DNA from 2 places in the Halobacillus sp. ABH2_015 genome. Region 1 is predicted to be linked to the other one. Evidence: riboswitches for the same ligand, from Rfam matches in the RefSeq annotation. Region 1 holds a riboswitch; the other holds the start of a gene.
The links. Region 1 has a riboswitch for cobalamin ahead of ACXAD6_RS00290 (ribonucleoside-diphosphate reductase subunit alpha). Riboswitches for the same ligand answer to the same signal wherever they lie in the genome.
Positions count from the first base shown of each region.

Region 2: linked by a shared signal. The riboswitch ahead of ACXAD6_RS10415 (ABC transporter substrate-binding protein) and the one ahead of ACXAD6_RS00290 (ribonucleoside-diphosphate reductase subunit alpha) in region 1 are both predicted to bind cobalamin.

Region 1 covers NZ_JBSWUG010000002.1:44,075-48,494, forward strand. Annotated here, with positions in the region: gene ACXAD6_RS00285 (ribonucleotide-diphosphate reductase subunit beta) at 1-392, opposite strand, end outside; gene ACXAD6_RS00290 (ribonucleoside-diphosphate reductase subunit alpha) at 410-2,641, opposite strand; cobalamin riboswitch at 2,775-2,948, opposite strand; gene ACXAD6_RS00295 (class I SAM-dependent methyltransferase) at 3,141-3,824, shown strand; gene ACXAD6_RS00300 (alpha/beta hydrolase) at 3,859-4,420, opposite strand, start outside.
Region 2 covers NZ_JBSWUG010000002.1:1,953,968-1,958,387, forward strand. Annotated here, with positions in the region: gene ACXAD6_RS10410 (FecCD family ABC transporter permease) at 1-826, opposite strand, end outside; gene ACXAD6_RS10415 (ABC transporter substrate-binding protein) at 789-1,784, opposite strand; cobalamin riboswitch at 1,912-2,102, opposite strand; gene ACXAD6_RS10420 (class D sortase) at 2,208-2,855, opposite strand; gene ACXAD6_RS10425 (DUF6612 family protein) at 2,922-3,833, opposite strand; gene ACXAD6_RS10430 (DUF421 domain-containing protein) at 4,032-4,420, opposite strand, start outside.

The DNA of each region.
Region 1 (4,420 bases):
GAGGACAGGACATAAGAGTAGGACTGGTTATGGACAACTTCCTGGAACGCCAGCACCTGCATGAGAGCGGACAAACTGGAATCGGTTAGATAATCCGAGATTTTTCCTGAGTAATCAGTCTGGACCGAATCCAGAAAAGCGAGCAGACCGATAATCTTCTTGAATGATTCCTGTTCCTGGGCGCTCAGCTCCGGCCACTGCTTCAGGTCGTTGCTCATGTTGATTTCACTCGGAATCCAGAAGTTGGCGAGCATCGTTTTATACATCGGGTAGGCCCACGGATAGCGGGTGTCATCCCAGTTCAATATATTGGAGCTGCGTCCGTTAACGATTCCGGTGGACGCATTAGGTGCTTCGTGGTCGACTAACTTTCGTTTGTTTAATGTTTCCATAAGTCTTGGTCTCCTTTTTACGATGAGCAGCTTTCACAAGCATCAAAGTCTCCGGAACTTGAAGTGGAGCGGGTATAGTAAGTGGTTTTCAGACCGTTTTTCCATGCATCCATATGCAGCGCCAGCAGTTCCTTGGCCTGAATGGTATTTCTGACATACAGGTTGAAGGAAATGGACTGATCGATATATTTCTGGCGGATGCCGTTCTGGCGGATGCTTGCGTGCTGATCCACATCATAAGCGGATGGATAGTACCCGTAGGTTTCATGGTTCAGTTCGGGAGCTGTCACCGGGATTTTATAATTTTTCTTTTCTTCGGAGTAGAATTTCTTGAATACCGGATCAATACTTGCTGTACTGCCGGCAATTAAGGAGGTACTGGAGTTTGGCGCCACAGCCATCAAATAACCGTTTCTCATGCCTTGCTGGGAGACTTTCTTCTGCAGGGCTTTCCAGTTCCACGTGCCTTCCTGGTCAAACGACCGTTTAACAAAAAATTCTCCGGTTTCCCAGTCGGATCCCTCGAAATATGGATAGCTTCCTTTTTCAGCGGCCAGCTCACTGCTTGCTTCAATGGCGTGATAGGCAAGCGCTTCATATACCTCCGATGTATATTCGAGAGCCTCATCTGATTCCCAGTCCAGCTGCTTCTTGGCGAGAAGGTGTGCCCAGCCGAAGGTACCGAGACCGACGCCGCGGTAGGAATGGTTTGTTAACTGCGCTTGAAGGACAGGAATCGTATTTTGTTCAATGACATTATCCAGCATACGAACCTGGATGCTTACGAGGCGCTTCATAACGCCCGCAGGAACGGCACGGCCTAAGTTGACACTGGACAGGTTACAGACGACAAAATCCCCCGGGGTTTTTACCGAAATGATTTTTCCGTCCTCGACATACTGTTCCTCCTGCACAGTCGCTTTTTGATTCTGGGCAATTTCTGTACAGAGGTTACTGCAGTAAACCATGCCCTGATGGCTGTTGGGGTTCATACGGTTCACTTCATCCCGATAGAACATGTAAGGGGTCCCGGTTTCCAGCTGACCGATCATGATCCGCTTCATAATTTCAATGGCGGGTACTTTTTCCCTGGACAAATCAGGGTTTTCGATACAGGCCTGGTATTTTTCCCGGAAAGAACCGGCTCCTTTATGTTCATCAAAGTGGTCTTCCAGAGAAAAGCCCATAACCGTACGAACTTCGTGAGGATCGAATAAATACCAGTCCTCCCGGTTTTCCACCGCTTCCATAAATAAGTCAGGGATGGATACCCCTGTAAACAAATCGTGGGTGCGCTGACGTTCATCTCCGTTGTTCAGCCGGCTGTCCAGAAACGGGAAGATATCCTTATGCCATACGTCCAGATACACGGCGACCGCTCCCTGACGCTGGCCGAGCTGATCCACGCTGACCGCGGTGTTGTTCAACTGTTTCATCCATGGAAGGACCCCTGAGGAAACGCCTTTGAATCCACGGATATCGCTGCCGCGGCTGCGGATTTTACCTAAGTACACACCGATGCCCCCGCCATGCTTGCTCAAATTGGCAATGTCTGTGTTGCTGTCATAGATGGACTGGAGGGAATCATCGATGGTATCAATGAAACAGGAGCTTAACTGTCCATATCTCTTTCCGGCGTTGGAAAGGGTCGGGGTAGCAACGGTCATGTACAGGTGACTGAGAGCCCAGTACGCTTCCTTCACAAGAGAGAGACGCTTGTTTTCATCTTCCTGAGCCATTAAAACCATGGCAATAATCATAAAACGCTCTTGAGGGAGCTCGAAAATCTCCCCGGACTTACTTTTTGCCAAATAACGGTCCGACAGCGTTTTCAGACCGATATACGTAAATAAGTGATCCCGTTCCGGCGTGATAACCTGTTCCAGTTCATCCAGTTCTTCTTTTTTGTAATAAGTGAGCAGCTTGTGTGTGTAAATCTGTTTCTCGATCAACGTCTCAATCAAGCCATGAAAATTTTGATAGGCCTTCGTTGTGCTGCGGTTCCCTGCAGAGGCTTCGTACATACGGGTGAGCAGGATCCGGCTGGCCACATAAGTCCAGTCCGGTGCCGCTTCATCTATTTCGGCGAGGCACTCGAGGATAAGGTCATCTGCCTGTTCATCATAGGGTTTGTCTGCGATCTGTGAAGACTGCTTTTCTAAAAAATCGTCCAGGGGAAGCTGAGGAAAGTCGTCCTTCCATTGTTGAATCTTGTCCGTCCAGCTTGTCGTCGTTAATGTGGCAGCCATAGTGTCACTCCTTTTTTTTCATAAAAAAAACCGCTCTTTGGGGGTGAGCGGATGAAACCATGAAACGAAAAAAAGGAAGAGACAAGGCTCTTTCATTTCATCGCTTCATCTTCTCAATCCCCGAAGAAGTTGAAACTGCGACGAATGAAGACAGGTCTCCTGGCTGACACTCGTTCTTACTCCGGTCCTTCCCGTGCGTGGCACAGTGGTTTTACCGTTTCGCGAGTGCTGACAGTTGCGGGGGCAGCTCCGGTTTTTCACCGGATTCCCTATTAAGCCTTGTGGCATCTTCGATTCGTTCATACTATATATAGTGTTTTTGTTGTTGTTTAATAGCTTATCTAGTGTTTTTATCATAACGTGGGTGGATGAATCATGCAACTCTTTTCTTTTGGATGGTTGGTAGGATTCCCCTTTTTTCGATAAGGGAAACCAGTGAGTGGCGCGGTTTTGTATACTATAATGAAAGTGGGAGAAAAATTTTTCAGGAGGGTTCAGAATGAGTGAAACATTTAACTGGCATAAGGAAGCAGAACGCCAATGGGACAGCCGTTCAGATATGTGGGGAGAAAAGAGCCGCACCATGTGGGAAGAGGGAAGCAGGAAGAGCATTGTCCCTTTTGTGAAAAAATATCTGCCGGCCGGCACAATTGCGGACCTTGGCTGTGGAGATGGATACGGTTCCTATATGTTATCCAAGGAAGGGTATGACGTGACAGGCGTGGACCTTTCCAAAGATATGGTGAACAAGGCCAATCAACGGGTGGACGATCATTCGCAGCTGAGGTTTGTGCAAGGCGATTTGACGGATCTGCCTTTTGAAGATGAACAGTTCGATGGCGGAATGGCTGTTAATTCACTGGAATGGACAGAAGTACCTGCAGCGGGGCTGGAGGAAATGAAGCGGGTGCTGAAGCCGGGTGGACGCCTCTGTATAGGGCTTCTTGGCCCGACAGCAATGCCGAGAGTGAACAGCTACCGGAGGCTGTATGGGGAAAAAGTGATCTGCAATACGATGATGCCATGGGAATTACAGCAGCTGGCTGTTGAAAATGGCTGGGAAGTGATCGATGGAGAAGGCGTTTATAAAAGAGGGGTGGAACCTCACCTGCTTGCCGATCTTGATGAGGATTTGAAGCAGGCGCTGACATTTATGTGGCTGTTCATTTTGGAGAAAAAATAAACCGGCACCTATGAACAGGTGCCGGGAGTGTGGACTATAAATGCTCGTCAAAAGAGTTAAGGTTATCTTCGTCCGTTTCATCCCAAAGGAAAACGGCAAGCATCCGGTCCACTTCTGCAAGCTCATGCAGACCGGAATGTGTGGCCAGATTGTTGAAAATCAGCTCCTCTTTGTACTGACCGAAGGGAACAATCTTCTCCAGTCTGCTGACACTGGAAGAGTGGACGAGTCCATCCCAATGGTCTTCTTCCGGTTCCGTTCCGTTGATGACGCCCGCAATGGCAAGCACTTCAATTTCGGGCGGGAAGTTTTCCTTGTTTTCTTCCATCTGTCGGAGAGCTTCTGACCCGGGCTGGAGATCTGTGGTCGCCTCCCCATAGTTGGACGCAAAGTAGCCTTCCTTTTTAATGCCATTGAACGGACTTGCAATGACGGCCAGTTTTTCGACCTTGGGCGCCGGCAGGTCGGACTCTGACATGAGGTACCCGGCAGAAGCCAGGCCGCCCATCGAATGACCGACTAGATTCACCTGCTGGATCTTATGTTCCGTCCGCAGCTTCTTCATCACCTGCTGAAGCCAGTACGTCTGGTCCTGG
Region 2 (4,420 bases), 1.9 Mb from region 1:
TGGTCCCGGATACGGCAACAGCCGCACCAGTCAAGATAGAGGCCGCAGACAGGACCACGTATTTTTGACGCTCCACATGAACCCCGAGCTGCCTGGCCCGCTCCTCACCAAAGGTCATCGCATTCAGTTCCTGTCCTGTAAATATGAGCAATAGGACTCCACCAACAAAGAAAGGAAGCATCAAATGGACATAATCCCAGCCACGGTTACCGACACTACCAAGCAGCCAGTTGATGATCTGCCGCAGCTCCTCTCCTGTCAAAGAAATCATAAGGGATATGAATGATCCGAGGAATGAGCTGAAGATAATCCCAGTTAAGATGATCGTCGTCATGGACATCGATCGGTCTACAAGCCTGGCAAAACCTACGACGATAAAAATCGTGCAGATCGCTGCCGTAATACTTACGACTGGAAGCGTAAAAGAACCGGCAAAAGGAAGACTTATGCCCAGGAACAAAACCGCAACCGCTCCCACCGACGCCCCTGAAGACACGCCGAGTGTATAGGGATCCGCGAGCGGGTTTTTAAGCAGACCTTGAAAAGCGGCCCCTGATACAGCCAGTGCGCCGCCTACCAATCCTGCAAGAACGACCCTCGGCAGCCGGATCTGCAGAATAATTGCCTGCAGAGTAGGATCTGTCCCTTCAGACACAGGCAAAAATGGAAGCAGCTGCCCGCCGATGATGCGGGCAATAGCTTCGAAGGAAATCGGGACACTGCCAAGGGAAGCCCCGAGAAAAATGCTGAACACTAAAAACAAGACACTGCCAATATAATGTGTCGTCTTATTCGCTAAAAACGTCTGGATAAACGGCTTCTGCAAGTTCCTGAACCCCTTCAACTAAACGTGGACCCGGACGTGTGACAAGATCGGAATGAACATCATAGACTTGTTCTTCCTCTACAGCAGGTACGGTGTCCCAGCCATCCCGGCTTAAAACACTGCCTTGAGGATCTTCTGTGTAATAGCCATACGTCGTAATGATGACGTCCGGCTGCAGTTCAACAATTGCTTCATTGTTCATTTTGAACCAGCCTTCCTGATCCCCGACAACGTTTTCCGCCTGAATAGCAGCCAGCATTTCATTCAAAAATGTGCCTTGTCCACCTGTGTAGATTTCAGGTTCCGGTGACACTTCCACAAATACATCTTTTTTGTCTTCCTCAGCAATCGCAGCCGCCTTTTCTTCAACCGCTTTCAAGTCTTCCTGCATACCAGAGACGATCTCTGAAGCTTTTTCGCTTGTTCCGGTAATATCTCCAATCGTGGCAATCGTTTCATAGACCGTATCGAACGAAGAAGCATCCTTAACGACATAAACGGAAATCCCTGCATCACGAATCTGCTGAAGGGCTTCTTGGGAAGTATGCGCTCCGGAAGCATGAGCAAGGACTACATCCGGCTCAAGTGAAAGGATTTTCTCTACATTCAAATCCTGTCCTCCGATTTTCTCTTTTTCGGCAGCTTCTTCCGGGTAATTGGCGAAATCACTAACCCCGACCACTTCCTCGTTCAAGCCAAGTGCAAACAGGATTTCCCCATTGCTTGGAATTGTACTGATAATATTATCCGGTTCTTCTTCGATGGTTACTTCATTATCCATAGCATCCGTTAAGGTCAATGGATAAGAACCCTCTTCCCCGGACGTTTCATTTTCTTCTGTCGTTTGGTCGGACTGGTCCTCGGAAGACTCTGCATCCTCATTCCCACCTGAAGCACATCCCGCCAGTAGACCGATGACAAATATCACAGCCAGCAGTTTTCTCCATAAATGTTCCATCTTTATTCCTCCCCTTATTCCTTGGAACACAAAAAAACACATCCCCGGAAAAGATGTGCACCATTAGAAAACACCGCAGACGGGTCCCTTCTAATCTTTCGACACACCCTCCTATCCGCGTAGGTTTTTTTGGTGTTTAAAGCAGGCAGGTCTCCTGACTTCAGGTCAACAAGCCCCGCTCCTTCCCATACGTTTTTGCGTACAGTGGATCATCTGCGGGTCTCTCTCTGTTACAGTGGCGGGACCGTGCTGGAATTTCACCAGCTTCCCTATTAAGCAATTGAGTCGTTCAATTGCGCCTGCTTTTCCAATATGTAGTTCATTTCTATTGTAAACGAAATTTGACTAAATTGCTCCCATTTTCTTTTTTTCCGCCGGACTTTATTTAATCCAACCTGCCTGTCAAAGCTGTCCATCCTCTTGTCATAATCCGTCCATTTCACTAACGTGGACCAAAGAAGCTTGAATGATATACCTTTCAGGCGCGTCTCCAACAAAATTAAACGGGTAACAGGTAGTCAGTGTCAATGTCGGCTCCTTCTTATCCACAATGACAGAGCGGTCGTCTGCATCAGTAACCCAGGTCTTCTCTACTTTGTATTCATAACGCTTTTGTTCATACTCATAAAAAAGGGAATCTCCTTGTTTGATATCGCCCAGGTTCGTAAAAACCGTCTCCCGGTGCCCGCTTAACACGGTATGCCCTTTTTCATCAGGAGTGGTGGTCCACTCACTCACATACATGCCGACGCCCCGTTTCAGTGAATCCTCATCCGCGCCCCAGTAAGTGGTGTATCCTTTGTTAAGCATCGGGATGATCAGCCTTCCCATCTCTTCTCCTTTTTCATATGTAGATACTTGCTCACTGTACACCTTCTCTTTCCCTGCCGTTTTACGATCAGGGCCATCCAAGACCGCCATTTCATTTATTTCCGTGGAAGCTTCCTCCCATGTACTGATTTCTTCTTGGGAGACCTTCTCTACTGCACCGGCAGCATTCCACCATTGAAGTCCATAAAACAGAGAGATGGAAAGCCCGATGGTTATGATCCCAATAAGAAATTTATTCACGAAAAAACCTCCTTTTTCATTAATAAAGAAAGGGAGAAGCCGCTGTGCGGCTTCTCTATCTCCTTCTTATGCTGTCTCTTTTCTTCTGTACAAAAGGACGACTCCGGCAGCAGCGGCAGCAAGTGCACCTGCTAATGCGTATACCGGTTCATTGGAAGACGTGTCTGGAAGCTCACCGCCGGCAGCCTCTTCGAGTGTCTGGGCATCCAGGACTTCCTGAGGAATTTCAATAGAGCCTACCCCATTGAAGTTGGAAAGAGTGACATCAGAAGTCTGACTGATAGTTACAGATTCACCGCTGTCCTCAAACATCATTTTCATGTCCATCATCATACCTGTCATATAATGGTTTTCTTTATCAATGGTTACTTGATAAGAGAAATCTTCAATTTCAACTTTCTCCATCAACTGCTCCATCATCTTCTGCATTTCAGCAGACTGCTCCGAATCCTGCTGACTGCCGGAAGATTGAAGCATTTGCGTGGACATTTTCAATAGTTTTTCGCCGTCACCTTCATAGGTCAGTACATAAGCGTCATCTTCCTCACTGACGGTCATGTCTGAGGCAAGCGGCATCGCTTGGGACATCTGCCCTTCTGCCATCATGGATTTTTGAAGATTTCCAAGATCTCCGGACATTTTCACCCAGCCTTCCTCAGGCACCTGAACGTAATACCCATCCTCCGTCAAATATGATTCCGTTTCCTGACCGGCAATGGTCGTCATCATATGCATTGTAAGAGGATCAAGCATGACATCCGCCTTTGATTCAGATGTCACTTCGGAGTTTTCTCCGCCTTCCATCCCCGGTACTGTCTGTTCAGAAGACGTATGGATCGTATAGCTGTCCAGACCCATCATCGCTTCGTTCGATTTTTTCAAGATGTCTTCCGCACTCCTATCAGCCGCAGCGGCTTGAAGAGGTAACGCAAACAGAACAGCACCAGCCATCATCGTACTCAAAAACTTTTTCTTCATCCAAACACTCCCGTTTCATATTGGCTTCTACGGTGAGTTTCCTATGTATGTATGATCCAAAAGCTGACCCAACCCACTATTTTCCACCTACAGGTTAATAACCCACCCCTCTCACTTTTAAACATAAAATCCTCATTTTCTGCATTTTTATTCCAGATGTTGTCGAAGGATTGAGTCTATAGTCGTTAGGAACGCCGGTTACTTTCCCGAAAGGTACAGAGATCCATCCTGATGGATTTGGCATGCAGAAATTTCCTTAAAAGAAACAAACCCCTCCGTTTTCACCTGCTCCTGAAGCCATTGTTCGCTGAAACCGCTCTGCTGGAGTTGTTTCTTGACAACTTCTCCATCTATGATCACCAGGTAGGGAGAAGAGGTGGTTTGAGTTAAAAGGTTCATATGGGCAGGAGTGACCGGAGAAGCCTCCGCTTTCCTTAATACACTGACAGTCCCGTCGGTTTCGAGTACAGCTGCTTCCACGTGGCTGAAACTGAAGACACCTTTTTTTCTTAACTCGGCAATAAGTTCATCCACTGTAAAACGTACTTTTTTCATTTCTTCCATCTGAATCTGTCCATCTTTCATGA